DNA from 4 places in the Pseudomonas sp. Mb7 genome. Region 4 is predicted to be linked to each of the others. Evidence: predicted binding sites of a transcription regulator. Region 4 holds the regulator's gene; each other region holds the start of a gene.
What was found. Region 4 encodes FliA, which starts transcription of late flagellar genes. Its sites were predicted from a motif close to CTAAAGTTTNNNNNNNNNNNGCCGNTAA; they were not measured.
Positions count from the first base shown of each region.

Region 1: the regulator FliA is predicted to act here: its motif matches at 6,438-6,465, upstream of ACOYXH_RS10940 (methyl-accepting chemotaxis protein).
Region 2: the regulator FliA is predicted to act here: its motif matches at 2,775-2,802, upstream of motA (flagellar motor stator protein MotA).
Region 3: the regulator FliA is predicted to act here: its motif matches at 4,028-4,055, upstream of ACOYXH_RS26180 (methyl-accepting chemotaxis protein).

Region 1 is NZ_CP186501.1:2,382,948-2,390,537, forward strand. Features, by position in the region: gene ACOYXH_RS10905 (hypothetical protein) at 1-55, opposite strand, end outside; gene ACOYXH_RS10910 (C39 family peptidase) at 100-780, opposite strand; gene ACOYXH_RS10915 (heme utilization protein) at 844-1,836, opposite strand; gene ACOYXH_RS10920 (adhesin) at 1,910-2,485, opposite strand; gene ACOYXH_RS10925 (hypothetical protein) at 2,487-2,939, opposite strand; gene ACOYXH_RS10930 (AAA family ATPase) at 3,297-3,821, opposite strand; gene pnuC (nicotinamide riboside transporter PnuC) at 3,818-4,381, opposite strand; gene ACOYXH_RS10940 (methyl-accepting chemotaxis protein) at 4,676-6,310, opposite strand; gene ACOYXH_RS10945 (undecaprenyl-diphosphate phosphatase) at 6,616-7,446, shown strand; gene ACOYXH_RS10950 (DUF1294 domain-containing protein) at 7,443-7,590, shown strand, end outside.
Region 2 is NZ_CP186501.1:6,252,203-6,259,792, reverse strand. Features, by position in the region: gene ACOYXH_RS28310 (sterol desaturase family protein) at 1-684, opposite strand, end outside; gene motB (flagellar motor protein MotB) at 775-1,851, opposite strand; gene motA (flagellar motor stator protein MotA) at 1,855-2,706, opposite strand; gene ACOYXH_RS28295 (HDOD domain-containing protein) at 2,873-4,411, shown strand; gene rhdA (thiosulfate sulfurtransferase) at 4,454-5,269, shown strand; gene asd (archaetidylserine decarboxylase) at 5,288-6,148, shown strand; gene ACOYXH_RS28280 (lectin OAA family protein) at 6,218-6,619, opposite strand; gene ACOYXH_RS28275 (molecular chaperone) at 6,840-7,590, shown strand, end outside.
Region 3 is NZ_CP186501.1:5,770,240-5,777,829, reverse strand. Features, by position in the region: gene ACOYXH_RS26190 (amino acid adenylation domain-containing protein) at 1-1,399, shown strand, start outside; gene ACOYXH_RS26185 (SRPBCC family protein) at 1,422-1,889, shown strand; gene ACOYXH_RS26180 (methyl-accepting chemotaxis protein) at 2,032-3,912, opposite strand; partial or broken gene ACOYXH_RS26175 (PepSY domain-containing protein) at 4,175-4,411, shown strand; rRNA gene rrf (5S ribosomal RNA) at 4,483-4,598, opposite strand; rRNA gene rrf (5S ribosomal RNA) at 4,704-4,819, opposite strand; rRNA gene ACOYXH_RS26160 (23S ribosomal RNA) at 4,971-7,590, opposite strand, start outside.
Region 4 is NZ_CP186501.1:993,212-1,000,801, reverse strand. Features, by position in the region: gene ACOYXH_RS04555 (protein-glutamate methylesterase/protein-glutamine glutaminase) at 1-488, opposite strand, end outside; gene ACOYXH_RS04550 (chemotaxis protein CheA) at 538-2,814, opposite strand; gene ACOYXH_RS04545 (protein phosphatase CheZ) at 2,869-3,657, opposite strand; gene ACOYXH_RS04540 (chemotaxis response regulator CheY) at 3,676-4,047, opposite strand; gene fliA (RNA polymerase sigma factor FliA) at 4,214-4,954, opposite strand; gene fleN (flagellar synthesis regulator FleN) at 4,951-5,781, opposite strand; gene flhF (flagellar biosynthesis protein FlhF) at 5,898-7,238, opposite strand; gene flhA (flagellar biosynthesis protein FlhA) at 7,250-7,590, opposite strand, start outside.

The sequences.
Region 1 (7,590 bases), 1.4 Mb from region 4:
AGCCCGATGCGCTCGCTGCCAGGCAGGCGGCGGCCAGCCAGTATGAGGTTTTCATCTGCTGCTCCCGGGACATCCAGTCCCATTTTCTATAATCGGCGATTAAAAGAAGTCGCTCTGAATGAACCCAAAATCCATCAATTCAGCATCTTTGACCGGGTTGAAACCGTCGAGCTTGTTCTTGGCCGTCAATGGCACCGGAGGGCTGCGCAAGGCGTTGGCCTTGTCATATCCGGGACCGACGATGGCGAAGACAATGCCGTTCCAGCCTTTGACAAAGTCATCATGTTTGTAGCGTTTATGGCCGAGAACCGGGTCTCCGATGTAAACCCAATCCTTGTCCGAACGCTGCAACACGACGAAATGCTTGTAGCCGCGAATTTCCATCAGTACCACCACCGGGATCGTTACCGCTTCGAGCTTTTCCGGTGGAATCTTGTAACCCCTGGCGCGCATGCCGATGCTTTCTATGTAGCGCTTCATGTCGAGCATGGAAAACCCTTGAGTACGAACAAGGTCCTGGTCAGCGTTGACCAGCATGCCTTTGATGATGTGCTCCTCATCGACGTCGAGCCAATAGGCTTGGCGTAATACCGTGGCCAGTGCAGCAGCGCCGCAGCTGAAATCGGTTTTCTGTTCGACGATGTCGGCAAACTTGCGCTCACGGATGCTCTGCACGTTTTTGTAGACGAGCGTGCCACCCGGCAGGGCAGCGACGGGCATCTGACCGGCCTGAGTCAGGCCACAGACGAAAAGCAGAGCGAGGAGAGCAGGCTTACGCATGATCGATACGCCTTTGCGGACTGAGGAAAAGCCCCGTTTCCGGGGCTTTCGTTTCGATCGCAGTTACAGGCAGGCTCTGCAGCCAGCAGCGATGGACAGCGAGTTGCTTTGTTGGTTGCCCACACCCGCCGAGACGTTGGCTCCGCCGTTGCCGGAGAAGTTGTTCATCGAGTTGGTCATGTTGGCGTTGTTGACCACTGGCGCTTTCCAGCCGTCTTTGGTCATGACTTGCTGAGTGGTTACGCCAGCGAGGCCAAAGGTACCCACGGCTTCGAACTTGGCTTTCTGGTCATCGTTGCCACCGTGACCGCCGCCACGATTGCCCCAACCGCCGTGATCATTATCGTCTTCGATGGTTGCAGTGCCTTTTGCCTTGAACACGCCGGCAGCGGCATAAGTGCCGGTGAGGGTGTCGGTTTTGTAGGTCTGCACGCCTTTGTTTTCTACAACCAGGCCAGTGGAAGACTGGTTGGCAGAAGCAGCAGCCTGAGCTACGCGGCCACCGGATACGGCGATCGCCAGGTTGTTTTTCTGCTGGTTGAAGTTGCCGGCAGTGACGTTGATACCGATGTTGCCGGAACCATTGTTGCCTGCGTTGTTGAGCGTAGCGTTATTGAAGGTGGACGAGTTTTTCACATAGTTGTTGGTGTTGACTTGAGTGGCACTCGAAGCAGCAACAGCGTTACCGAAGATGAAGCTTTCGTCAGCGGTGGCCAGCGCAGCAGCGTTGTCCTGCTGGTTGCCGTCGCCGGCTGCAACGTTGGCGCCCATGTTGCCGTTGGAACCGTTGAGCGAATCACTGGCATTAGCGTTGTTCAGAGTGCCCTGGTTTTTCACCACGTTGCCGTCGCTGTCTTGCACGTCAAGCACAGCGGCACCGGCGCCTGCGGTGATTTGCAGCAGTTGTTCCAGGGTTGGGCCTTTAGGCTGGTTATTACCATGCCCGTTGCCGTGCCCATTACCATGATCGTCATCACGACCGCCTGCCTGTGCTGCGATTGCCATCACTGCTGCAAGTGCGAAAACCAGTGGTTTGAGAGCCATTGTAGGTTTCATGGTGTTTCTCCATCGTGCTTATTAGTTGGTTAAGTGTTGGTACTTTCTAATTGCACTGCTTTTGTTGTTTGGGTCAGTCAGCGACCCGGATGCTCAGGGTGTTAGCCATTCGGTTCCCCACCCCGGCACTCTGGTTCACCTGGATGACCCCGCGGCTGCCGGTGAAGGCCTGATCACTTGTCGTGACCTGGCGACTGCCGGGTGAGGTCCCAGTTGCTCCTGAGCTTGGTAAAAGCGCCACGTTCTGTTGTGAAAGGGCACTGTCGTCAACGCTCTGCGGGGCAGCACTGATGCTGACGCGCGTGACGTTGGCCATCTGGTTGTTGGCGCCGGCGCCCTGGTTCACACCGAGGATCCCGTTGCCATTACTGAAAGAGGTGCCGCCAATGGATGCGCTGGCGTCGATGGAGCGCGAGGCCGGTGTGTCGATTTTCTGCATGACGCTGGTACTGGCGTGGGATTCGGTGCCGATTGCCACTGCCTTGACGTTGGTCTGCTGCATTTGATCGCCAGCCGCCTGGTTGACGTTGAAGTTGCCGCGATAATGGACGCCGGAGTCTTGAATATTGGCGTTGTTCACTGAAACGGGATCAGCAGCCATGACTGTGGTGCAACCGAGCAGGGTGAGCAGAAGGAGTGAACGATTCATCTCATTGGCCTCCGGCCATGCGGGTCAGGGGGGCAAGGCCGGAACTCATGGCGCGGTTGATCGTGCCGGAAATCGCACCACCGGAACCGCCACCGTGTCCTGCGCTCATGCCGGGCATGCCGTTGGGATTGGTGACGGTATTGAGGCCTGGCAGGTTGCTGCCGGCCTGGACATTGTTGACGGTGCGGAACGCGCTGCCGCTGGCGACACCGGCGAAGTCGCCATCGCTCAATTCGGTGCTGTTCATGGTGGAGTTGATGCGCGCGGACGGGTTGGCATTGACGGTGGTCGGGTAGGGGTCTTTGCCACCATTGCGACCGATAGGAATAGGCTGAACATCGCGGTTGAGGACGATGACGCCGTTGCCTTCCGCCTGCACGTTGAAGCTGATCAGCGTACTGGCTGCTGATCCGATCAGCAGAAGGCAGGTCAAACCTTTTTGGATATTCCCCACGGCTGCAATTCCTTCTTCAGTGGGCTGGCCCGAGTCAGCGTTGTGAAGGAGAGAGCGAAAGCTGTGCCGCTTTTTAAAAGTTTTTTAATTTCAATGAGTTGGCAAATAAACACGCGCAGCTGAAACACGAGCTGTTTCAGCGTTGAAACACCCACGGCCGCGCCGAGCTGTCTATTGGCTGAGCAAAGCTCTGGAACAAGGGTTTGCGACGATGTGTTTCAACCACGTAACAACTCGGATGACAAAGCCATGAACAGCGCTGAAACGGGCACTCTGCACGTCAACGAGTGTTTCAGAATCGGACACTTTGTCCCCAAAACAGGGGAAAGTGCCGGGGAAGGTGACCCGTTGACCGGGTCATTCGACCAGTAATTGCTCGACGGCGGCAAAGGCCTGCACTTGGCGCTCGGCCCAATTGCCCTGGATGACCTGAAAGTGCTGGTGGTGGTTTTCCAGCCAGTTCTGCGTGGCTTGGTAAAACGCCAGACGCTCGTCCAGATCCGGTTGGCAGCGCTGACCGTCATCGGTCCAGTCGATCTGTTCCGGGGACAAAAGAAGGTGCAGGTCGTAATGCCGTGCCAACAGCTCGGTTTCCAGCCAGTCCGGACAGTCAGCAAACAGCGTCTGGCTCCACAGCATGTTGCTCAGCAGATGGGTGTCGAGAATCAGCAGTGACGGCTGTTGCGCCCGAGCCTCATCCTCCCATTGCAACTGGCCCCGAGCGATATCAGGGATGTCGGCTAGGCATGTATCGCGGGGATTGAGTTCGATAAACCGACGCACGTATTCATCCACCCGCAAGCCGCCAAAGCGTTGTTGCAGGCCCGCCGCCAGCCAGCTCTTGCCAGTGGATTCGGGGCCGGTCAGGACCACAACCTTCATGGGCGCAACGCCGGGTCGGCGCGCCATTCGCGATAGCCTTGCACCGCCAGCAGGGTGAATAGCCCGTACAGCGCAGCGGTCAGGTACAGCCCTTTGTAGATGAACAACCCGACAAAAATCACATCGAGTACGAACCATAGCGCCCAGCATTGCAGGCGTTTCTGTGCCATCCACAGTTGCGCCACCAGGCTGAAACCGGTCAGCGCCGCATCCAGCCACGGTTGCGCGGCGTCGGTCCAATGCGCCATGGCCGCGCCGAGCAAGACACTGCCGACCGCGCCAACGCTGAGGCCGAGCAACAGAGTGCGGCGATCGAGGCGAGTGACCTCGCGGCCGTCATGCATCGTCCCGGCGCGGGTCCATTGCCACCAGCCATAGACTTGCAGCGCGGCGTAAATCACTTGCAGCAACATGTCCGAGTACAGCTTCACTTCAAAGAAGATCCAGCTATAGAGCAACACCATGACCAGACCGATCGGCCAGCACCACGGATTCTGTTTGACCGTCAGCCACACGGCGATCACCCCGAGGGCGGCGGCAAACAGTTCAAGCCCGGACATGGGGGTTCCTTGGGGGAGTGAAAGAAGGGGGCGGATTGTACTGCATTGGGCTAGGTACTGATGATCGCTGTAGATCAAAAGCCCCTCACCCTAACCCTCCCGAAACGTCGGACCGCCCGTAGGGAGAGGGGACTGAGCGAGTTGGATGTTCGAGATACGCCGACCTGATCTTTCTGCGTTGAATCCATAATCGACTCGATTTTTCAGGTCGACGTATAGCTTGAGACACCTCGGTCGGCCCCCTCTCCTTGGGGAGAGGGCTGGGGTGAGGGGGGCTCACCACAGTTACACGGGTCAGACGCGGAACTGGCGCAGGAGGGCGTTGAGTTGTTCGCTCAACTGGCCAAGTTTCAGGCTGGCCGCACTCGATTGTTCGGCAGCGATCGCCGTGCTGTGCGAGAGGCCGGCCGCCTGAGTGACGTTCTGATTAATGTCCTCGACCACATGCGCCTGCTGCAACGTGGCGCTGGCAATCGACGCGTTCAGGCCATTGAGATTACGCAGTGCCTGGCCAATGGCATTCAGGCTCGCACCGGCCAACCCGGCTTGTTCGATGGTCAGTTGCGACGCCTTGCTGCTGTCGCCGATCACTTTCACAGCGGCTTCGGAATGGTTCTGCAGGCGCTCGATCATCGACTGGATTTCCGCCGTCGACTTCTGCGTACGTTGCGCCAACAAGCGTACTTCATCCGCCACCACGGCAAACCCGCGACCTTGCTCCCCGGCCCGCGCCGCTTCAATCGCGGCATTAAGCGCGAGCAGGTTGGTCTGTTCGGCAATCGAACGGATCACCTCCAATACGCTGCCGATCTGCGTGCTTTCGGCAGCCAGGGTGCGAATCACTTCCACCGCTTGATCAATGGTGCCGGACAGCTTGTCTATCTGCTGCAAGCTGCCGTCGATATTGATCTGGCCCTGTTGCGCCTGCGCTTCGGCATCGCGCATTTCGGCGGCGGCGTGCTCGGCGTTCTTTGCCACGTCCTGCACGCCATAGGTCACTTCGTTGATCGCCGTGGCCACCAGTTCCATCTGCTGCGATTGCTGCTGGCTGCGTTGCTGAGCCTGCGAGGCGTCGTTGCCCAGTTCGCTGGACGACTGGCCCAAGGCGCTGGCCGACACCTGCAAATCACCGATCACCCGGCGCAGCTTGGCGGTGAAGGCGTTGAAGTGATGCGCCAGTTCAGTGACTTCATCTTTGCCATGGGTATCGAGGCTGCGGGTCAGGTCGCTTTCACCGCTGGCAATGTTGGCCATGGCGTTCACGGTTTCCTGCAATGGGCGGACGATGCTGCGCGCGATGAGGATCACCAACAGCGCCATGATCACGGCGATCACCAGGCCGATGACCGTAGCCTTGATCACTTGGCCCTGGAATTCCGCCTGAACGTCGTCGACGTAAACCCCGGAGCCGAGCACCCAGCCCCACGGTTCGAAAAGTTTGACGTAGGACGTCTTGGCCACCGGCTCACTGGCGCCCGGTTTTGGCCAGCGGTAGTCGACCATGCCCGCGCCTTTCGATCGGGCGATGGCGACCATTTCGTTGAACACCGCAAAGCCGTCCGGGTCACGGATCGCCGAGAGGTTCTGGCCTTCGAGTTTCGGGTTGGTCGGGTGCATGACCATCACGGGCGTGAGGTCGTTGATCCAGAAGTAATCGCTCTGGTCGTAACGCAGGCCGCGAATTGCCGTCAGCGCCTGTTTCTGTGCAGCCTCTTTGCTCAGGGTGCCGGCGGTTTCGAGGTCGTGGTAATAGGTCAGCAGGCCGCTGGCGGTCTGCACGACGTGCTGGGTTTTCTGGGCTTTGGCATGGTAGAGATCGTCGTGGATCTGCTTGAGCATCAACACGCCCAAGGTCAGCAACATGACCACCGCCACAATCAAGATGAGCCACAAGCGTCGGCTGATCGACACACTGCGCAAGCTGTTCATAACGCTGTCACTCCGGATTCTTTTTCTTGTAATAAACGACCGCCAGCATCCAACCACGATTTCGTGAGCGGGCATACGCGACCCAAGTCGTATAACGCGGCAGCGCTAATAAGGCTTGTCTGTTAGGATTTCGGCCCCGCGCGTGAAAACCTGAATCCAAATTGATATTTCACGGAATTTTGACCGTTTCGTGTGGATCCTGTGTGTGCGGAATCGGTACAGCCATAAACAGCTACGCTGATCGCAGTGAACGCTAGAAAAATACTATCGGGGCATGCCGGCGCGCATCGCTCTTTGGGGGATTGATGGATCTTTGGACGGCCTTGCAGGCACTGATTCTAGGAGTTGTAGAAGGGCTGACGGAGTTTTTGCCCATTTCCAGTACCGGACACCAGATCATTGTTGCCGACTTGCTCGATTTCGGCGGCGAACGGGCCATGGCGTTCAATATCATCATCCAGCTCGGCGCGATCCTCGCGGTGGTCTGGGAGTTTCGACGCAAGATTTTCGATGTGGTCATCGGTTTGCCGACGCAGCCCAGCGCCCGTCGTTTCACCGCCAACCTGCTGATCGCATTTCTGCCCGCTGTGGTGCTGGGCGTGATCTTTGCCGACCTGATCCACGAATACCTGTTCAACCCGATTACCGTTGCGACCGCGTTGGTGGTGGGCGGCATCATCATGTTGTGGGCGGAAAAGCGTCAGCATGAAGTGCACGCCGAAACGGTCGACGAGATCACCTGGAAAGATGCCCTGAAAGTCGGCTTCGCCCAGTGTCTGGCGATGATTCCCGGCACTTCGCGTTCCGGCTCGACGATCATTGGCGGCTTGCTGTTCGGCCTGTCGCGCAAGACCGCTACCGAGTTTTCCTTCTTCCTTGCGATGCCGACCATGGTCGGTGCGGCGGTTTACTCGGGCTACAAGTACCGTGACTTGTTTGTGCCGGCGGACTTCCCGGTGTTCGCCATCGGTTTCGTCACCGCATTCATCTTCGCCATGATCGCCGTGCGCGGTTTGCTCAAGTTCATCGCCAGCCACAGCTATGCAGCATTTGCCTGGTATCGGATCGTATTTGGTCTAGTCATTCTGGCGACGTGGCAGTTTGGCTGGATTGATTGGGCGGCGGCCAAGCCATGAGTGATTCCCGCGCACGCCGGCCCGAAGGGCGACCTTCGGGCGGCAACAACATCCAGCATCTGAAGCTGAAACTGCTGGTTCTGCTGATCGTCTGCGCGTTGCCGCTGTTCGGCTCGGTGTCGATGTGGTTGCGCGGGATTTCGT
Region 2 (7,590 bases), 1.2 Mb from region 4:
TGGCACTACATGGTAGAGCCGGTGCAGCCAGTACTGACCGAGATCGGCGACCAGTATCGCCAGCAGAAACTGCACAACGAGCGGCAGGCTTTGCACGCTCGCTTGCAAGCCCGGCGACATCGCCCAACCGGCGATGTAACTCGAAGAGGCGGTGATGAAAATCAGGATGAACTGCACCAGCATGTGGCTGACGAAAAAGTAGGTCAGGTCGGTGCGCCAGTGCGGGCGCAGGATGTTTTGCTCGGGGTCCTTGGAATAGAGCTTTTCCAGAGGAATGAACACGATGGCCGACACCAGCAGCGCCAGCACAAACCAGTCCAGACCGAGCGAGTACGGCGTCTGCCCGATCGCGCTGACCTGGACATTGGTACCGCCCAGAAACACTGCCAGCCCCGACGCCACCAATCCGGTAATCCCCAGACGTTTGCGCTTGTTGAGCAGGATATTCAGGGTGCCGAGGCTGAACGACAGCACCAGACCGAGCAACAGCGTGGTGCGCGCAAATTGCTCGTCATAGACCTTGCGCAGTTCAGCCGTGGTCAGCCATTCCGGGAAGAGAAAGCAGAGTACCGCCAACAGGCTCAACAGCCCGAGGGTGGCTGATATATAGCCACTGACCCGCCCCTCACCAAACTTGAAGGGTGCGTTGCCGTGCCGCTGAAAATAGGCTTTGAGTCTTTCCATAACTGATCTTCCGTGATTGCGAATACTGCGACTGCTCATTGCGACGCAGGCAGAAACAAAAAAGCCACGGTGACCGTGGCTTTTTGTGAATCACTGCTTGGGCGTGGGAGCCGGTGCAGTGGCTGGCGGAGTAGCGGGAGCAGGCGCCGCACTCCCCGGCTCGGCCGGTTTCGGTGCGGCGTCGTCGAACAGATTCAACCGCTCGCGAAGCTCGTGCGCCGGCACCGGTTGCTGATCCGCCGGCAGCGCGTTCGGATCAACCGGTGTCGCCGGCGCGTTGCCGTTCTGACTCTGATCCGCCGGTTTAGCCGCGTCGGCACCTTGCGCACCTTCGATGGCCGCCTGGGCCTTCTTGGTCAGCACGACAATATCGATGCGGCGGTTGACCGGATTGAATGGGTTTTCCTTGTCGAACAATGCCGACGAGGCGTAACCCACTACCCGCGCCACTTGCGCATCCGGATAACTACCGGCAACCAATGCACGCCGGGCTGCGTTGGCACGGTTGGCCGACAGCTCCCAGTTACCGTAATCACCGGTACCGATATAAGGCTTGGCATCGGTGTGGCCGCTGATACTGATCTTGTTCGGCACCGCTTTGATGGTGTCGGCCATGGCCAGCAGGATGTCTTCGAAGTACGGTTTCAGGCGTGCAGAACCGGAGTCGAACATCGGCCGGTTCTCGGCGTCCATGATCTGGATGCGCAAACCGTTCGGAGTGATCTCGAAGAGGATCTGATCCTTGAACTTCTGCAACTGCGGGTTCTCATCGACCTTGTTCTGCAGTTCTTGCAGCAGCAGTTCCAGACGTTCCTTCTCGACCTGCTCGGCCATGCCTTCAACCTGTTCAGTATCGACCGTAACCTTGTCAGGCTGCGGCTGCGATTTCACTTCCGGGTTAAGGGTGTTTTCCGGGGCCAGGGTCGGCGTGCCGCCCAGGTCGATGATGTACGGCGTGCCGCTTTCGGAGAAGCCGACCGGGTCTTTGAAGTAACCGGCGATAGCGATCTTCTGCTCGGGCGTCGCGGTGGACAGCAGCCACAACACCAGGAAGAACGCCATCATCGCCGTGGCGAAGTCGGCGAAGGCGATTTTCCACGCCCCGCCGTGATGCCCGCCGGCTATGCGCTTGACGCGCTTGATGATAATCGGCTGATTATTTTCCATGACTTAGCGACCGCGAACCGCTTGTTCCAGCTCGGCGAAGCTTGGACGGTGCGCCGGATACAAAACCTTGCGACCGAACTCGACCGCCAGCGAAGGCGGCATGCCGGAAGCCGAAGCCACCAGCGAGGCCTTGATGGCTTCGTAGACGTTCAGCTCTTCCTTGGCATCGTGGGCCAGGGAATGCGCCAATGGGCCGAAGAAACCGTACGCCGCGAGAATACCGAAGAAGGTACCGACCAGTGCCGCACCGACGTGCAGGCCGATGGACTTCTGATCGCCTTCACCCAGCGAGGCCATGGTCACCACGATACCGAGTACCGCCGCGACGATACCGAAACCGGGCATGGCATCGGCGATGCCGTTCACCGCATGAGATGGATGCTCGAGGTCTTCTTTCAGACTGTACAGCTCCATGTCGAACAAGCCTTCCAGCTCGTGCGGCGCCATGTTGCCGGACGACATGATGCGCAGGTAATCGCAGATGAACGCGGTCATGCGTTCGTCTTTGAGCACTGCCGGGTATTTGGCGAAGATCGGGCTCGCAGCGGCATCTTCGATGTCGCCTTCGATGGCCATCATGCCTTCGCGGCGGCTCTTGTTGAGGATCTCGTAGATCAGCCCGAGCACTTCCAGATAGAACGTATGGCTGAAGCGCGAACTGAACATGCTCAGGGATTTCTTGAGCACGTGCATCGTCATGTAGCCGGGGTTGGCCTGCAGGAATGCACCGAGTGCCGCACCACCGATGATCAACACCTCGAAGGGCTGGATCAGGGCGGCAATCTTGCCGTGGGAAAGCACGTATCCGCCGAGCACGCTCGCGAATACGACGATGATGCCGATAATTTTAGCCATAGGTAGAAAGTACTTATTTAAGTCGGGTTCAAGGTCATATTCGGAAGTTAAAAAATCTCTTCTTCTACTTATCGGCAAAACTGCGCCAGACTATAGCCAGTTCAGGCGAAAAGCCAATTTAGCCCATGCCGGGCGCGTCTACAGTCAGTGAAGATCCCGTCCAGACATGGCTAATGAAACGAACGTCCCACACGCAAAACCGACCACACTCGACGGCTGGGTCAAGCTGCTCGACAGCGTCCGGCTGCCCGTGCCGCAAGAGGCTCACGACAAAGTCTGTCGGGCGATCCGCGACAACCGCAGCTCGTTGCGCGACATCGCCGACCTGATGCAGGACAGCCCGGCACTGGCCTTGAGCATCATCCGTGAGGCGAATCGTCACACCCATGGCACCATGGCCACGCCAGCGGAAAACCTTGAGGTGGCGATCAATCGTCTGGGCCTGGCGCGGACCGAAGAATTGCTCGCGCGCCTGCCCGCCGAACCGCAGATGCAGATTCCCAAAGCCTTGCGCCAGTTACAGATGATCAGCCAGCACGCGACGCAACAGGCCAACGGTTTTTTCGCCAGTCGCCTGGCGCGACTGTGGCAGGACATTCATTGGGGCAGCCTGTTGTTTTTGTCGCCGCTGTGGCCATTGGCGCTGACTTATCCGCAATTGCTCGAAGAATGGGAACTGCGGGTTATCCACAAGGGCGAATCGGCGCGCGTGGTTGAAAAGCAATTGTTCGGCGCACGCCTGCTGAAAATCGCCGAGGCGCTGGTGCAAGTCTGGCACCTGCCGATCTGGGTGCAGCAGGGTTATAAGCTGCTGCTGAGTGAACAGCGCGAACTGGTCAAAGTGCTGCGCATCGCCCGCGACAGCGAACATCCGTTGCGCCAGCAAAACCGGCTTGATGACGACCCGACCCTGCGCCGCTGGCTCAATCAGCCGGCCAATACAGTGCTGCTGGCCAACGGCCTGGCACTGTCGGCGCAACAGGCGTGGGACAGTCCGCACAGTGAGCGCTGGCAGTACCTGACCAGCCTTTATCTGCAGATTTCCATGGATGAAGTGCAACAACAGTTGCACCAGCAAGCCGCCAACAGTGCGCGCCATCATGCGATGCCCGACCTGTGGCATCCGGCGGTTTCGTTGCTGTGGCCGTGGGGCACTCATCGTTTGCCAGCCGGCATGCTGCCCGCCGCTGCGCCAACCTCGGAAGATCTGACGCAATGGCGCCAGCAATGCGCCGAGCTATTGGCCGAGCCAAGCCGCTTCACCAATGCCATGAGCCTGACCGTCGCCGCTCGCGATGCGCTGGTCGCCAGCGGCATGCGCCGGGTGATGATCCTGATGGCCGATCGCACACAGTCCAATCTGCGCGTGAATCAAACCGCCGGGCTGCCGAAAGAAGCGGCGGCGCTGAATTTCGTCGTCAGCCAGAGCAAGGTCTTGCAACGGCTGCTCGCGCAACAGGCGCAGGTGCGGATCAATCCCGAGAACAACGCTCAGTTCTCCGCTCTGCTGCCAGCGAGCCTGCGCACCCTGTTTCGTGGCGAGTATCTGTTCCTGCGTTCCCTGGTCAATAACGGCCGGGTGATCATGATTGTTGTCGCCGATCAGGGCGGCGGGCCGTTCGCCGATATCACCGTGCAAGCCTTTGGCAAAACCGCACAGTGCATCGAAAAAGCCCTGCACAGCTTTAGCAGCCGCGGCCGATGAGGCTGCGCTACAATCCTCCCCTTTGTGCTCTGGAGACCTCACATGTCTGACTTCTCTGGCTTGCCGCTCGTCATCGAGGCGAGCGACCTGCTCCCGCGTCTCGATTCCCCTGAACTGATTCTGGTGGACCTGACCAGCCCTGCCCGTTATGCCGAAGGTCACTTGCCCGGCGCACGCTTTGTCGACCCGAAACGCACCCAGCTCGGCCAGCCGCCGGCGCCGGGACTGCTGCCGGCGAAAGCCGATCTCGAAGCGTTATTCGGTGAGCTGGGCCATCGCAAAGATGCGGTCTACGTGGTCTATGACGACGAAGGCGGCGGTTGGGCCGGGCGTTTCATCTGGCTGCTCGACGTGATCGGTCACGACAAATATCACTACGTCGACGGCGGTCTGCCGGCGTGGCTGGCGGCCGGCATGCCGATGTCGATCCAGGTTCCGCCTGTAGTGGGCGGCCCTGTGCCATTGACCCTGCATGAAGAACCGACCGCGACCCGTGAATACCTGCAAAGCCGCCTCGGTGCTGCCGATCTGGCGATCTGGGATGCGCGCGGGCCGCTGGAGTATTCCGGTGAGAAAGTGCTGGCCGCCAAGGCTGGGCACATCCCCGGCGCGGTCAATTTCGAATGGACTGCCGGCATGGACAAGGCCCGTCAGTTGCGCATTCGCACAGACATGCCGCAGATCCTCGAAGACCTCGGGATCACCAAGGACAAAGAAATCATTACCCACTGCCAGACCCATCACCGGTCGGGCTTCACTTATCTGGTGGCCAAATCCCTCGGTTATCCGCGGGTCAAGGGCTACGCCGGTTCCTGGGGCGAATGGGGCAACCACCCTGACACGCCAGTCGAGATTTAAGGTTTTTAAGGACAACTAATGAAAGAACGTCTGTTTATCCTCAGCCAGTACCTGCTGCCTCATCACCTGCTATCGCGTCTGGCCGGCTGCATTGCCGAATGCCGCGTGCGCTGGTTCAAGAATGCCTTCACCCAATGGTTCGCCAAGCGCTACCAGGTGGACATGTCGCAAGCGCTGGTCGAAGACCTCACTGCCTACGAGCACTTCAACGCCTTCTTCACCCGCGCTCTGAAAGACGGCGCGCGTCCGCTGGACGAAACCCCGGGCGCGATCCTCAGCCCGGCCGACGGTGCGGTCAGCCAGCTCGGCCCGATCGAGCACGGTCGCGTGTTCCAGGCCAAGGGCCACAGCTTCAGCGTGCTGGAACTGCTCGGCGGTGATGCGGCTAACGCTGCACCGTTCATGGGCGGCGACTTTGCCACCATTTACCTGTCGCCTAAGGACTACCACCGCGTGCACATGCCGCTGGCCGGCACCCTGCGCGAAATGGTCTACATCCCAGGCCGGATCTTCTCGGTCAACCAGACCACCGCAGAAAACGTTCCGGAACTGTTCGCCCGCAACGAACGCGTGGCGTGCATTTTCGACACCGAGCGTGGGCCGATGGCCGTGGTGCTGGTGGGTGCGATGATCGTCGCTTCGATCGAAACCGTGTGGGCCGGCCTGGTCACCCCACCGAAGCGCGAGCTGAAAACCTTCCGCTACGACGAAGCCGCCCGTGCGCCGATCCATCTGGAAAAAGGTGCTGAACTTGGGCGCTTCAAGCTGGGTTCGACCGCAATCGTGCTGTTCGGGCCGGATCAGGTGACATGGGCGCAAGAGCTGGCGGCGGGTTCGCCAGTGCAGATGGGTCAAGGCCTGGCGCTGCCAAAAGCCTGAACATGATGTGAGCCACTGATCCGCCTTTTCACACGTCTGCGAAAAGGCGGATACGACTCAGTGGTGCCGTTACTCTATTTGCCCACGAAAGCCGATCGGGCCTTCGTTGGCATAGGTATTGGTGCCATTGAGGTTTTTCCCTCCGTCACTGGACGTGACGCTCAACGCGATAACGTTCTGATTGTCCCGGCCGCCAATCTCCCACTTGCCGCCCGGATGCCATGGGGCATCATTGCCACCCCACTGATTCTCGACGTTGTACTGGTTCTGACCGGTGCGTTGCGCTTTGAAGCCAATGGGACCTTCCCCGGCATAGGTCATGGTGCCGGTGAACGTTTTACCGTCATCGCGCGACTTGATCTCGATAGCGACGACATTCTGGTTGTCCCGCCCGCCGAGTAACCAGGTTCCACCCGGATGCCACGGCGCCGAACTGCCACCCCATTGATTTGCCACTGCATATTTAGACATGAACCTCATCTCCTTGAAGTTTCGGGAGACCTGCCCGAGGTTGACGGCAGGCCGTGCAACCGTGCGTTTCCGATCGCACGCCTGAGAGACTAGTAGGGCTTGGGGAATGGCATCCGGCCAGCAGACCAGCGGTCAAAAAGTCTGACGCTACCCAGCGAAACAGACCACAGCTGCTAGAGTTTTGGGCATTGCCCCTTCCGCCGCCGGAGCCCGTCAAGGCATGAGTGAGTCTCGTCCCCACCCCTCCCTGAGCGCCCCGACCCCGACGCAAACGCGTCTGTCGTTTTGCGAAGCAACGCCACGCGACCTCAAGCGCTGGATCGCCGACCTGCCCAAGGCTAACATCGGTGAAACCGCCCGCCTGCTGTATAAAGGCCTGGGCGAACTCAATCAATTGCTCACCCCCAGTGACAATCGCCTCAACCTGCTGGAGCTGCTGCGCCCCGAGGTGTATTTCGTCTGCCAGCATCTGGAGCGGCACTTCCTGCATCAGGCGATCATGCTCGACGAGCGTTCACGCAAGATCAGCAATTTGTGCCAGGCGCTGCAAAGCCATCTGGCCGTCGGCTACAAACAGATCGTGTTGCGGATTGCGCCGAAGTACAGCAAGGATCGCGCGATATCGGTCAGCACGGCCCTGCAACGGGCGACCCATACACTCAAGGGTCAACTGCTGCGTGCGACGCAACTGTACAGCGCGGCACCGGAGCAGGTGTGGTTCGAACTGCATCAGCTGTATCGCATCGCCTGCGAACTGCAGCTGCAACAGCGCCGGGTCCACGACGATCTCGCCAGCCTCACCACCGAACTCACGCTTGAACAGACTTACATCGCCGCCCTGCTCATGGGCAGTGCCCGCTGCAATCAATTGCGACAGAACCAGATCGCCCGATTGGCTGAAGTACTCGAACCGTGGAGCGCCCTGCTCAAATTACATCCCGGTCGTTCAAGCGAAGGCCTGTTTGCGATCA
Region 3 (7,590 bases), 1.7 Mb from region 4:
GCCGGTGAATGCCGATGAAGCGCTGTTGCTGGAGATCTGGGCGGAGTTGCTGGAGCTGCCGAGCAGCGACATTTCCACTGACGAAAGCTTCTTCAATCTTGGTGGCCACTCGATTCTGCTCTCGCGCATGTTGCTGCGTTTGCGTGAGGAGTTCGGGCGTAGCATTTCGATCAACCGCTTCATCGAACTGCCGACCATCATCAAACTGGCAACGCTGGTACGCGGCACCGATGACAGCGCCGTACTCAGCGCCCAGGCCATGGCCGACGCCGAGCGTGCACTGGAAATCGAGCCACTGCCGATCAGCCACATGGGCGATGTGCATAAAGTCATCGTAACCGGCGCCAATAGTTTTGTCGGCGTGCACATCGTTGAGGCGCTGCTCGGTTGGGGCGCCAGCGAAGTGGCGTGTCTGGTGCGCGACGGCGGCGGTAAAACTGCGGCGCAACGCTTTGCCGAGTCACTGCGTGAAAACCGCCTGGAGCATCTGGATCTGAGTCGCGTGCGGGTTTACGCGGCGGATATTACGCGCCCGCAGTTGGGCCTGAATGACGACGACTATCAGCGCCTGGATCGCGAGTTCGGCGCACTGGTGCACAATGCCGCTAACGTCAATCACGTACTCGATTACGAGTCGCTGGCGGCGGACAACGTCGAACCGATTTTCGCCCTGCTGCGCTTGTGCGAAGGGCAGAGCAAAAAGGTTTTCAACTTCGTCTCGACGCTGTCGGCTTCCAGCACGGTGGACGATGCTGGACGGGTGCTGGAACTGCCAGCCGCCACGACCCCACCGATCTACATCCGCAACGGCTACAACCTGTCGAAATGGGTCGGCGAACGCATCCTAGAACGGGCGCGGGAACGCGGTGTACGGGTCAATCTGTATCGCCCCGGCAACATTAGTTTCAACAGCCTCAGCGGTGTTTGTCAGCCGCACAAAAACCGTTTGATGCTGATGCTCAAAGGCTCGATCCAGCTCGGCCAGGTGCCGGCCTTCGCGCTGAATTTCGACCTGATGCCAGTGGACTTTCTTGCCCGCTTCATTGCCTTCCACGCCAGCCGTTATTCACCCGAACGTGCAGTGTTCAACCTGCATAACCCCGAGCCATTGAGCTGGGATGCCTACGTCGCTTCGTTCCGCGAAACCGGCAGCAAGTTCGCACTGGTCAGCGTCGCCGACTGGCAGCAGCAGCTCGGGCGTGTCGATGCCGACAACGCGCTGTTCGGCGTGCTCGGTTTCTACCTCAACGGCTTCGAAGAAGACATCGGCGACATCTCCCTGATTGGCCATGCCAACGCTGAGGCCGGCGTGCAGTTGATGGGCGCGCACTACCCACAGAAATCCCCGGCACTGCTGCGTCGTGGCTGCGATTACCTGAAAGAAATCAACTTCATCTGATCCATCAAACAGGAGCAACACCATGAGCACTCTGCAACCCGACACCCTGATCAAAAACCCGCATGGCTGCCACGTAGTGTCTTCGGTAGAAGTGCCAGCAGACGCGGCGCAGGTCTGGGCGGTGGTCGGCGATTTCGGCGGATTCGACCGTTTCATTCCGGCGCTGTCGCACATCGAAACAATCGGCGAGGGCGTGTCCTCGCTGCGCAAGAAATGCTTTAAGGATGGCAACGTGGTGGTCGAGCAACTCAACTCCCGCGATGAGCAGGCCCGAAGCATGACCTGGACGACGATTTACAACACGTTGGGGGTGGCGAATCTGTGGGCGGCGATGAATGTCGAATCGCTGGGCGCGGGTAAGTCTCGGGCGACGTGGACGATCATTGCCGAGCCGGCTTCGGGCGGTGAAGAGGCACTGCCAGGGTTCAAGGATTTTGTGCAGGGGTTTGCGGATGATGCGATGGGGAATGTGCTGAAGCTGTTTGTTTAAGGCTTGAGCTTGGCGGGGAGTTCTAGATCGCTATCGCGAGCAGGCTCACTCCTACAGTTGATCGGGTTCCTTCAGATGGAGCCCGGTTAATTTGTAGGAGTGAGCCTGCTCGCGATAAACGATAACGCGGTCTGACTTCAGGTCAGATCTTGAAGCTGTCGACCAACTGCTTCAGACGATTGGCCTGCTGCGACAACGCATCACAATCCTTCAACGTTTCATTGAGGTTGGCGACGCTCTGCTGGTTCAGCAGGTTGATCTGGTTAACGTCGACGTTGAGGGTTTCCACAACCGCGGTCTGCTCTTCAGTGGCCGCTGCCACCGATTGGTTCATGCCGTCGATTTCACCGATGCGTTGAGTCACGCTGACCAGACGCAAACCGGCCTGATTGGCCACTTCCACGCTCTGCTCGCTGGACACCTGACTGGCGTTCATCGTGGTCACCGCTTCCCGCGAACCGATCTGCAACGACGTGATCATTTTGTGGATCTCTTCCGCCGACTCCTGGGTGCGATGGGCAAGGTTTCGCACCTCGTCCGCCACCACGGCAAAACCACGTCCGGCTTCACCGGCACGCGCCGCTTCGATTGCGGCGTTAAGTGCCAGCAGGTTGGTCTGCTGCGAAATCCCTTTGATCACATCGAGGATGTGGCCGATGTTGTCGGTGCTGGCGTTCAGGGTTTCGATCTGCGTGCACGACAGGCTGATCTTCTGCGACAACTCTGTCATCGCTTGAATCGTCTGCTCGACCACCTGACGACCGTCATCAGCCTGCTCGCTGGCGCCGCTGGCGTGTTGCGAAGCATCGGCGGCGTTGCGCGCAATTTCCTGAGTGGCGGCGCCCAGCTCGTTAATAGCGGCAGCCACGCTGTTGGTGCGCGCGCTTTGTTCGTCAGAACCGACGATCGAAGCGTTGGACGACGCCATCACGCGCTGCGACAAGTCATGCACGTGGCGGGTTGCCGAGGACACTTCGGAAATCGACGCGTGAATCCGTTCAACGAACTGGTTGAATGCGCTGCCCAATTCACCGAATTCGTCTTTGCTCTCAACCACCAGACGACGGGTCAGATCGCCTTCACCCTGAGCGATGTCCTGCATCGCACGACCCATGGTGGTCAGCGGACGCATCAACACATTGATCAACAGGCTAAGCAGCAGCGCAATCGCAGCCACAGCAACAAACATCGCGATCAGCGCCGAGGTGCGGAATTGGCTGAGTGCGGCGTAGGCTTTATCGCGATCGATCGACAGACCGATGTACCACTGCGCATTCGGCAGATCGCTGACCGGGGTAAACGACAGAATACGTTCCTGACCGTTGAGCACGACGTTCTGGTTGCCCTTCTCGATGCGCACGCTGGTGTTCGGGTAGATGTCTTTCAGGTTTTTCATGACCTGATCTTTGTCCGGGCTGACGATCACCTGACCGTCGGCGCTGACCAGAAACGCATGGCCAAGGCCACCGAAGTCCACCGAGTTGATGATCTTCACCAGGGTTTCCAGGCTCAGGTCACCACCGACGACGCCGAGCAGTTCGCCGTTCTTTTTCACCGGCATGGCGATGGTTACCACCAAGCCACCGACGGCCGCCATGTACGGCGGCGTCAGCATGGTTTTGTCGGCAGCGACTGCTTGCTTGTACCAAGGGCGCTGACGCGGGTCATAGCCGTCCGGCATCTTCGCGTCAGGGCGCTGGGTGAATACACCGTTGGCCTGACCGACATAGGTGAACTGGAAGTTCGAGGTGAACGCTGGTTGATCGACCAGGCCCGGGAAATCCGCGTCCTTGCCCTGATGGGCAACGTTCTGCGCGAGGTTTTCCAGCACCAGAATCCGCCCGCTCATCCAGTTCTGCACGCTGCTGGCGGTCAGATCACCGGCCTGCTGCACGGAAGACTGGAGGTTCTGGCGAATGGTGTTTCGCTGCAGATAGTCGTTGTAGAGGGTGAACAGCGCGAACGCCAGGACCACGACGCCCGAGGCGGCCAACAGGATTTTATGGCTGAACTTGAGATTCATTTCATGGGACTTCTTATGCCAAAAGTGGGGATGCGTTCCGGATGCAACATTCCATGTACAGTGCAGGCAGCGTTCTACTAGCCGCTCTACTTTGGTGCACGCATGTCTCACCAGTCTGTCGGCACGTGTCGGAGAAATCTTAGGGCCACACAGGAAATGGATGGTATTTCTGCCAGATTCCCGCCCAACGGCGTGCCAGAGCGTTCGTCACGGTGTTTTTCAGGAGCAATGTTGGAGCGGCAATTGCAAATTCTGGTTGTGATTTCATGGTACGGACGGGCGCTTGTCAGGGCAGGAGATTGCTGGGCAGGGGACGTTGGGAGAGCAGTTTTACCGGTTGCAGGTGCCGTTACATGGAGGTCGAATCATTGGTGTTAAGGGGTAAGTGATGATCACGGTGCTAGCCGCTTTGATTGCAGACTTGTCGGGGACTGGCGTCTACATCTGGTGGCGCAAATGGCAGGCCCGACGTATCAGCAAGACACGTAAAGCTTTCTGATCATCGGTTTTGCAGGCCCTGAAATGACAAAACCCCTGTCTGCGTTAGCAGACAGGGGTTTCGGAATTTAATCTTGACGATGACCTACTCTCACATGGGGAAACCCCACACTACCATCGGCGATGCATCGTTTCACTGCTGAGTTCGGGATGGGATCAGGTGGTTCCAACGCTCTATGGTCGTCAAGAAATTCTTTATCTGGCCCGTCAACACGGTAACGAGCCAGCAAAAACAGTTACTTCTACTAAAACAAAACACCAACTGCTTTCGCAATTGGGGTTTCGGAATTTAATCTTGACGATGACCTACTCTCACATGGGGAAACCCCACACTACCATCGGCGATGCATCGTTTCACTGCTGAGTTCGGGATGGGATCAGGTGGTTCCAACGCTCTATGGTCGTCAAGAAATTCGGGTACTGACTCGTGGCCTTGTGGCCTCGCTTCAGCAAATTGGGTATGTGATAGCTTTCGGTGTTTGTGAACATCGAACTTTCGGTTCGTTTCGTCTTCACACACCGCAATCTGGTCTCTTCGACGCAAATTGCTTGGGTGTTATATGGTCAAGCCTCACGGGCAATTAGTATTGGTTAGCTCAACGCCTCACAGCGCTTACACACCCAACCTATCAACGTCGTAGTCTTCGACGGCCCTTCAGGGAACTCAAGGTTCCAGTGAGATCTCATCTTGAGGCAAGTTTCCCGCTTAGATGCTTTCAGCGGTTATCTTTCCCGAACATAGCTACCCGGCAATGCCACTGGCGTGACAACCGGAACACCAGAGGTTCGTCCACTCCGGTCCTCTCGTACTAGGAGCAGCCCCTCTCAAATCTCAAACGTCCACGGCAGATAGGGACCGAACTGTCTCACGACGTTCTAAACCCAGCTCGCGTACCACTTTAAATGGCGAACAGCCATACCCTTGGGACCGGCTTCAGCCCCAGGATGTGATGAGCCGACATCGAGGTGCCAAACACCGCCGTCGATATGAACTCTTGGGCGGTATCAGCCTGTTATCCCCGGAGTACCTTTTATCCGTTGAGCGATGGCCCTTCCATACAGAACCACCGGATCACTAAGACCTACTTTCGTACCTGCTCGACGTGTCTGTCTCGCAGTCAAGCGCGCTTTTGCCTTTATACTCTACGACCGATTTCCGACCGGTCTGAGCGCACCTTCGTACTCCTCCGTTACTCTTTAGGAGGAGACCGCCCCAGTCAAACTACCCACCATACACTGTCCTCGATCCGGATAACGGACCTGAGTTAGAACCTCAAAGTTGCCAGGGTGGTATTTCAAGGATGGCTCCACGCGAACTGGCGTCCACGCTTCAAAGCCTCCCACCTATCCTACACAAGCAAATTCAAAGTCCAGTGCAAAGCTATAGTAAAGGTTCACGGGGTCTTTCCGTCTAGCCGCGGATACACTGCATCTTCACAGCGATTTCAATTTCACTGAGTCTCGGGTGGAGACAGCGCCGCCATCGTTACGCCATTCGTGCAGGTCGGAACTTACCCGACAAGGAATTTCGCTACCTTAGGACCGTTATAGTTACGGCCGCCGTTTACCGGGGCTTCGATCAAGAGCTTCGCGTTAGCTAACCCCATCAATTAACCTTCCGGCACCGGGCAGGCGTCACACCCTATACGTCCACTTTCGTGTTTGCAGAGTGCTGTGTTTTTAATAAACAGTCGCAGCGGCCTGGTATCTTCGACCGGCATGAGCTTACGGAGCAAGTCCTTCACCCTCACCGGCGCACCTTCTCCCGAAGTTACGGTGCCATTTTGCCTAGTTCCTTCACCCGAGTTCTCTCAAGCGCCTTGGTATTCTCTACCCAACCACCTGTGTCGGTTTGGGGTACGGTTCCTGGTTACCTGAAGCTTAGAAGCTTTTCTTGGAAGCATGGCATCAACCACTTCGTGTTCTAAAAGAACACTCGTCATCAGCTCTCGGCCTTAAGATCCCGGATTTACCTAAGATCTCAGCCTACCACCTTAAACTTGGACAACCAACGCCAAGCTGGCCTAGCCTTCTCCGTCCCTCCATCGCAATAACCAGAAGTACAGGAATATTAACCTGTTTTCCATCGACTACGCTTTTCAGCCTCGCCTTAGGGACCGACTAACCCTGCGTCGATTAACGTTGCGCAGGAAACCTTGGTCTTTCGGCGTGGGTGTTTTTCACACCCATTGTCGTTACTCATGTCAGCATTCGCACTTCTGATACCTCCAGCAAGCTTCTCAACTCACCTTCACAGGCTTACAGAACGCTCCTCTACCGCATCATCCGAAGATGATACCCGTAGCTTCGGTGTATGGTTTGAGCCCCGTTACATCTTCCGCGCAGGCCGACTCGACTAGTGAGCTATTACGCTTTCTTTAAAGGGTGGCTGCTTCTAAGCCAACCTCCTAGCTGTCTAAGCCTTCCCACATCGTTTCCCACTTAACCATAACTTTGGGACCTTAGCTGACGGTCTGGGTTGTTTCCCTTTTCACGACGGACGTTAGCACCCGCCGTGTGTCTCCCATGCTCGGCACTTGTAGGTATTCGGAGTTTGCATCGGTTTGGTAAGTCGGGATGACCCCCTAGCCGAAACAGTGCTCTACCCCCTACAGTGATACATGAGGCGCTACCTAAATAGCTTTCGAGGAGAACCAGCTATCTCCGAGCTTGATTAGCCTTTCACTCCGATCCACAGGTCATCCGCTAACTTTTCAACGGTAGTCGGTTCGGTCCTCCAGTTAGTGTTACCCAACCTTCAACCTGCCCATGGATAGATCGCCCGGTTTCGGGTCTATTCCCAGCGACTAGACGCCCTATTAAGACTCGCTTTCGCTACGCCTCCCCTATTCGGTTAAGCTCGCCACTGAAAATAAGTCGCTGACCCATTATACAAAAGGTACGCAGTCACAGAACAAAGTCTGCTCCCACTGCTTGTACGCATACGGTTTCAGGATCTATTTCACTCCCCTCTCCGGGGTTCTTTTCGCCTTTCCCTCACGGTACTAGTTCACTATCGGTCAGTCAGTAGTATTTAGCCTTGGAGGATGGTCCCCCCATATTCAGACAAAGTTTCTCGTGCTCCGTCCTACTCGATTTCATGACTAAGAGATTTTCGCGTACAGGGCTATCACCCACTATGGCCGCACTTTCCAGAGCGTTCCGCTAATCTCAAAGCCA
Region 4 (7,590 bases):
CTGTGGCTGCTGAAGCTCGACGCTGCCGGAGCAGGCGTCGGCGCTGGTGCCGCAACCGGCGCAGGCGCGCTGTAAGCACTGAAACGACGATTACTGCGCGAGATGCTATGCACTTTCTCGCACAGCAGTTGCTTGACCTTCTCGGGATTGCGCGAGATGTCTTCGAAATTCTTCGGCAGGAAATCCACCGCGCCGGCGTCCAGCGCATCCAGGGTGACCCGGGCGCCTTCGTGCGTCAGCGAGGAGAACATCAACACCGGGGTCGGGCAGCGCTGCATGATGTGCCGCACCGCCGTGATGCCGTCCATCATCGGCATCTCGTAGTCCATGGTGATCACGTCCGGCTTGAGCGCCAGCGCCTGATCAATCGCCTCTTTACCGTTGGTTGCGGTGCCGACCACCTGGATGCTCGGATCCGCTGAAAGAATTTCCGAGACGCGGCGGCGGAAAAAACCCGAATCGTCCACCACCAGGACTTTGACTGCCATAAACACTCCATTAGGTGCAGCGGGACGTTGTCGCCCCGCCGCCCCGGATTCAAATACGCCGTGCGGCGTAACGCTTGAGCATGCTTGGAACATCGAGAATCAGCGCGATGCGGCCGTCACCGGTAATGGTGGCGCCGGACATGCCCGGAGTGCCCTGCAGCATTTTGCCCAATGGCTTGATGACCACCTCTTCCTGACCGACCAGTTGATCGACGACGAAGCCGATCCGCTGGGTGCCCACCGAAAGGATCACCACGTGGCCTTCACGCTGCTCTTCGTGAGCGGCGGAGCTGACCAGCCAGCGCTTGAGGTAGAACAACGGCAGCGCCTTGTCCCGCACGATCACCACTTCCTGGCCGTCGACGACGTTGGTGGTCGACAGGTCGAGGTGGAAGATTTCGTTGACGTTGACCAACGGGAACGCAAACGCCTGATTGCCGAGCATGACCATCAGGGTTGGCATGATCGCGAGGGTCAGCGGCACCTTGATGACGATCTTCGAGCCCTGGCCCTTGGTCGAGTAAATGTTGATCGAACCGTTGAGCTGGGAAATCTTGGTCTTCACCACGTCCATGCCGACACCGCGGCCGGACACGTCGGAGATCTCGGTCTTGGTCGAGAAACCCGGGGCGAAAATCAGGTTGTAGCACTCGGTATCGCTCAGGCGATCGGCTGCGTCCTTGTCCATCACACCGCGTTTTACCGCGATGGCGCGCAGGACGTTCGGGTCCATGCCTTTGCCGTCATCGGAAATCGACAACAGGATGTGGTCGCCTTCCTGCTCGGCGGCCAGAACAACACGACCGCCACGGGCCTTGCCCGATGCCTCGCGCTCTTCCGGCGACTCGATGCCGTGGTCAACAGCGTTGCGCACCAAGTGGACCAGCGGGTCGGCCAGGGCCTCGACAAGGTTTTTGTCGAGGTCGGTTTCTTCGCCCACCAGTTCCAGGTTGATCTCTTTCTTGAGCTGACGCGCGAGGTCGCGAACCAGACGCGGGAAGCGCCCGAAGACCTTCTTGATCGGCTGCATCCGCGTCTTCATCACCGCGGTCTGCAAGTCAGCCGTGACCACGTCGAGGTTCGACACGGCCTTGGACATGGCTTCGTCGCCGCTGTTGAGGCCCAGGCGCACCAGACGGTTACGCACCAGCACCAACTCGCCGACCATGTTCATGATTTCGTCGAGACGCGCGGTGTCAACCCGCACGGTGGTCTCGGCTTCGCTAGCCGGTTTTTCCGGTGGCGGCGCAGCGGCGGCACGGGCCGGAGCCGGTGCAGCAGCGGCAGCCGGTTTCGGCGCTTCGGCTTTCGGCTCAGGCTTGGGAGCTGCCTTTGGCGCAGCAGCCGGAGCGGCCGCAGCCTTGGCGGCAGGCGCAGCCACCGTGGAAGCAGCGCCGGCAGTCGCGGCGCCAACGTCAGTGAACTTGCCTTTGCCGTGCAATTCGTCGAGCAGCGATTCGAACTCGTGATCGCTGATCAGATCGCTGCCGGCTGCGGCGGCTGCCGGCGCGGCTGGCGCAGCCGGTGCCGAGGCGATCGCCGATTCCAGTGCTTCAACGGCAAAGTTGCCCTTGCCATGCAGTTGATCGAGCAGGGCTTCGAATTCGTCGTCGGTGATATCCGAGCTGTCGCCCGCCGCCGGGGCTACCGCAGCCGCTGCGGTCGGAGCCACGGCATCCGCCGCGAACTGGCCTTTGCCATGCAACTGATCGAGCAAAGACTCGAACTCGGCGTCAGTGATTTCGTCGCTCGCGGCTTCAGCCGCCGTTTGCGCAGGTGCAACAGCGGCCGGGGCTTCAGCTTCAGCCTTGACGGCGTTCAGCGAGTCCAGCAGTTGTTCAAATTCGTTATCGGTGATGTCGCCAGACGCGTCGCCTTCGACGACCAGTTCTTCGATCATCTCGGCCACCGGCGATGCCGGGGCGGCATCCGCCGATTGCGGTTCGGCCAGACGCGCCAGGGCGGCCAGCAGTTCCGGGGTGGCAGCGGTGATCGGTGCACGCTCACGGACTTCGCTGAACATGCTGTTCACCGCGTCCAGTGCTTCGAGGACAACGTCCATCAGTTCTGCATCAACGCGACGCTCACCCTTGCGCAGGATGTCGAACACGTTTTCGGCGATGTGACAGCACTCCACCAGCTCATTGAGCTGAAGGAAGCCGGCGCCCCCTTTTACAGTGTGGAAACCGCGAAAAATTGCGTTGAGCAGATCTGCGTCATCCGGACGGCTTTCCAGCTCGACCAGTTGTTCGGACAGTTGCTCAAGAATCTCGCCGGCCTCAACCAGGAAATCCTGAAGGATCTCTTCATCGGCGCCGAAGCTCATTAATGGGGTGCTCCTACAGGTCTAAAAACCCAAAAAACCTAAAATTCCACAACTCTAGAATCCGAGGCTGGATAACAAATCGTCCACATCGTCCTGACCGGACACAACGTCTTCTCGTTTATCGGCATGAATCTGCGGACCTTCACCCTGCGAGAGATGTTTTTGTGGATCTTTTTCTGCAAGCATCGCGGCGCGGTCATGTTCGATGCCCGCAAAGCGGTCGACCTGACTGGCCATGAGGACGAGTTTGAGCAAATTGCTTTCGACTTCGGTGACCAGTTGGGTCACACGCTTGATCACCTGACCGGTCAGGTCCTGGTAATCCTGGGCCAGCAGGATGTCGTTGAGATTGCTCGACACCGCACGGTTGTCCGTGCTGCTGCGTGACAGAAAACCGTCGACCCGGCGCGCCAGCTCGCGGAACTCTTCAGCCCCGACCTCGCGTCGCATGAAGCGACCCCAATCGGCGCTCAAGGTCTGCGCTTCATCAGCCAGACTGTTGACCACCGGCGTGGCGCTTTCCACCAGATCCATGGTGCGGTTGGCCGCGGCCTCTGTCAGCTTGACCACATAGCCCAGGCGTTCGGTGGCGTCGGTGATTTGCGACACTTCCTCGGCCTGCGGCATGTTCGGATCGATCTGGAAGTTGACGATCGCACTGTGCAGTTCACGTGTGAGCTTGCCGACTTCCTGGTACAGGCCACGGTCACGGGTCTGATTGAGCTCATGGATCAGTTGCACAGCGTCGCCGAACCTGCCTTTTTCAAGGCTTTCGACCAGTTCGACCGCGTGTTTTTTCAGGGTCGACTCGAAATCGCCCTGTGAAGATTCGTTATGCTCCATAGCTCCCCCGCGCGTTCATCAGCCGATGCGTTCGAAAATCTTCTCGATTTTGTCTTTCAACGCCTGAGCCGTGAAAGGTTTGACTACGTAGCCGTTTACACCGGCCTGAGCGGCTTCAATGATCTGCTCGCGCTTGGCTTCTGCAGTCACCATCAGCACTGGCAGGTGCTTGAGTTTTTCATCGGCACGCACGTGGCGCAGCAGGTCGATACCGGTCATGCCCGGCATGTTCCAGTCCGTTACCAGAAAGTCGATGCTTCCGCTGTTGAGCACTGGAATGGCAGTCACGCCATCGTCAGCCTCGACGGTGTTGGTGAACCCAAGATCACGCAGCAGGTTCTTGATGATCCGCCGCATCGTTGAGAAGTCATCAACGATGAGGATTTTCATGTCTTTGTTCAATTCGACCTCCAAGCAGTCTTAAACGCGCCCAGCACCTGGACGCGCCACTTCAATCAATCGGCGCAGCACTCGAAGACTGTCTGGAGCACAACAGAGCAAGACCGGTGCCGTTCATCACCGCACCAGCCTCGTTCGCAGTGTCCCCACACTGCCTTCAGCGCGCTCGCCACTCCCCCAAACGCCCCCGCAAACGGGCCGCGCACTGGCTGTGTAACTGGCTGACCCGCGATTCACTGACGCCAAGGACTTCACCGATCTCCTTGAGGTTCAGCTCTTCGTCGTAGTACAGCGCCAACACCAGTCGCTCACGCTCCGGCAAATTGGCAATCGCGTCCGCCAACGCTGCCTGGAAACGTTCATCTTCCAGATCGCGTGACGGCTCCATATGAGCACTCGCGCCATCCTCGTGCAGCCCTTCGTGTTCGCCGTCCTGCAACAGGTCGTCGAAACTGAACAGGCGACTGCCCAAGGTGTCATTCAAAATCCCGTAGTAATCGTCGAGACTCAATTGGAGTTCGGCCGCAACCTCGTGATCTTTAGCATCACGGCCGGTTTTAGCTTCAATTGAGCGAATCGCGTCGCTGACCATACGGGTATTGCGGTGAACCGAGCGTGGCGCCCAGTCCCCTTTGCGCACTTCGTCGAGCATCGCACCGCGGATTCGTATGCCCGCGTACGTTTCGAAACTGGCGCCTTTGCTGGCGTCGTATTTGGTCGAGACTTCAAGCAGGCCGATCATCCCGGCCTGGATCAGGTCTTCGACCTGCACACTCGCCGGCAAGCGCGCCAGCAAGTGGTAGGCAATGCGTTTGACCAGTGGCGCGTAACGCTCGATCAACTCGTACTGCGCGTCACGTGCCGACTTCTTGTAGTAGTTCATACCGCTTGCGGTCATAGCACGGGCCCTGCCGTTTGCTGCACGAGGCGCTCGACGAAAAACTCAAGATGGCCACGCGGGTTGGCGGGCAGCGGCCAGGTGTCGACCTTCTGCGCGATCGCCTTGAACGCCAGCGCGCACTTGGAACGCGGAAAGGCTTCGTACACCGCGCGCTGCTTCTGCACCGCTTTACGCACGCTTTCGTCGTAAGGCACGGCGCCGACGTATTGTAGGGCCACGTCAAGAAAGCGATCCGTGACCTTGGTCAACTTGGCGAACAGGTTGCGCCCTTCCTGCGGGCTCTGCGCCATGTTGGCGAGGACGCGGAAGCGGTTCATGCCGTAATCGCGGTTGAGCAGTTTGATCAGCGCGTAAGCGTCAGTGATCGAGGTCGGCTCATCGCAGACCACCAGCAACACTTCTTGCGCGGCGCGAACAAAACTGACTACCGAGTCACCAATACCCGCAGCAGTGTCGATCACCAGTACATCGAGATTGTCACCGATGTCGCTGAACGCCTGAATCAGGCCGGCATGTTGCGCCGGGCTCAGGTGCACCATGCTTTGCGTGCCGGACGCCGCCGGCACAATGCGAATGCCACCGGGGCCTTGCAACAGCACGTCGCGCAGCTCGCACCGGCCTTCGATGACGTCGGCCAGCGTGCGTTTAGGGGTCAGCCCCAACAATACGTCAACGTTCGCCAGACCCAGGTCGGCGTCCAGCAGCATGACCCGACGGCCAAGCTCTGCCAGCGCCAGCGACAAGTTCACTGACACGTTAGTCTTGCCGACGCCACCTTTGCCGCCGGTCACCGCGATCACCTGTACGGGATGCATGCTGCCCATGTTATTTCTTTACCTTGTCTTGCATAGACGGAGGCCACATTACTGGCTGCGCGTTCACAACCGGAACAATGCATGGCAGACCATCGATGTAGGTACAAAAACTGTTCATGAATACCTCAGCCTACCTGCTTGGTCGGGCTGTGATAGATATCAGCGAACATGTCAGCCATGGCTTCTTCGCTGGGTTCTTCCTGCATTTGCACGCTGACGGCGCGGCTGACCAGTTGATGACGGCGCGGCAGATGCAAATCATCCGGAATCCGTGGGCCATCGGTCAGGTACGCGACCGGCAATTCATGACTGATCGCCAGGCTCAACACTTCGCCAAGGCTGGCCGTTTCATCCAGTTTAGTCAGGATGCAGCCGGCAAGCCCGCAACGCTTGTAACTGTGATAAGCGGCGGTTAGAACCTGTTTCTGGCTGGTGGTTGCCAAGACCAGATAATTTTTTGAACGAATGCCACGCCCGGCCAGACTTTCCAGCTGCATGCGCAGGGCCGGATCGCTGGCTTGCAGGCCGGCAGTATCGATCAACACCACGCGTTTGCGCAGCAGTGGATCCAGCGCTTGCACCAGCGATTGGCCCGGATCGACGTGGGTCACTGGCACATTGAGAATGCGGCCCAGCGTCTTCAGTTGTTCCTGAGCGCCGATACGGAAACTGTCCATGCTCACCAGCGCGACATTCTGCGCGCCGTATTTGAGCACATAACGCGCGGCAAGCTTGGCGAGTGTAGTGGTCTTGCCCATGCCGGCAGGGCCGACCATGGCAATCACACCGCCCTCTTCCAGCGGCTCGACTTCCGGTACGGCAATCATCCGTGCCAGGTGCGCGAGCAACATGCGCCAGGCCTGACGCGGTTCTTCGATATCGGTGATCATCGCCAGCAGATCGCGCGACAACGGGCCGGACAGGCCGATACGTTGCAGACGGCGATACAGGTTGGCTTGCGCCGGACGGCTGCCTTGCAGCTGATTCCAGGCCAGGGTGCCGAGCTGAACTTCCATCAGCTCGCGCAGGCTGTTCAATTCAAAGCGCATCGAATCCAGTGCACGCGGATCGACACCGCCGGAGGACTGCGCAGGTGCCGGGGCCGGACGCGCCGGAGCGGCGTAAGTCGGCTCGGTCAGGGGTTCAGCGGCGGTCAGCGGCAGGCCGGCCGTCAACGGCAGCCCGGCGAAAATCTGGCGATTGCTGTTGCCGTCGGCTTCGCCACGCAGGCTCAACTCGGCCTGGGCGGTGACGATGCGCGACTGGGTCTTGCGCAGCTCGTCTTCGAGTTCCATGTTCGGAACCCGTGGCGCCAGCGCCGACAATTTGTAATCCAGTGCCGCCGTCAACTCGACACCGCCGGCAATGCGGCGGTTGCCAATGATGGCGGCATCAGCGCCCAGCTCATCACGAACCAGCTTCATGGCCTGACGCATATCGGCGGCAAAGAAACGCTTAACTTGCATAAACCACTACCTCAGCCGTTGGGCCCTACTGTCGCAACGATGGTCACTTGCTTGTTGTCCGGTATTTCCTGGTAGGCCAGCACATGCAATCCAGGGACTGCGAGGCGGCCAAAGCGCGAGAGCATCGCGCGGATCGGGCCGGCTACCAAGAGGATCACCGGCTGACCTTGCATTTCCTGACGCTGCGCCGCTTCGATGAGCGAACGCTGCAGCTTCTCGGCCATGCTTGGCTCCAGCAGAACACCCTCTTCCGAGCCTTGTCCTGCCTTCTGCAGACTATTGAGCAATATTTGTTCCAACCTTGGTTCCAAGGTGATCACAGGCAGCTCGGACTCAGTGCCTACAATGCTTT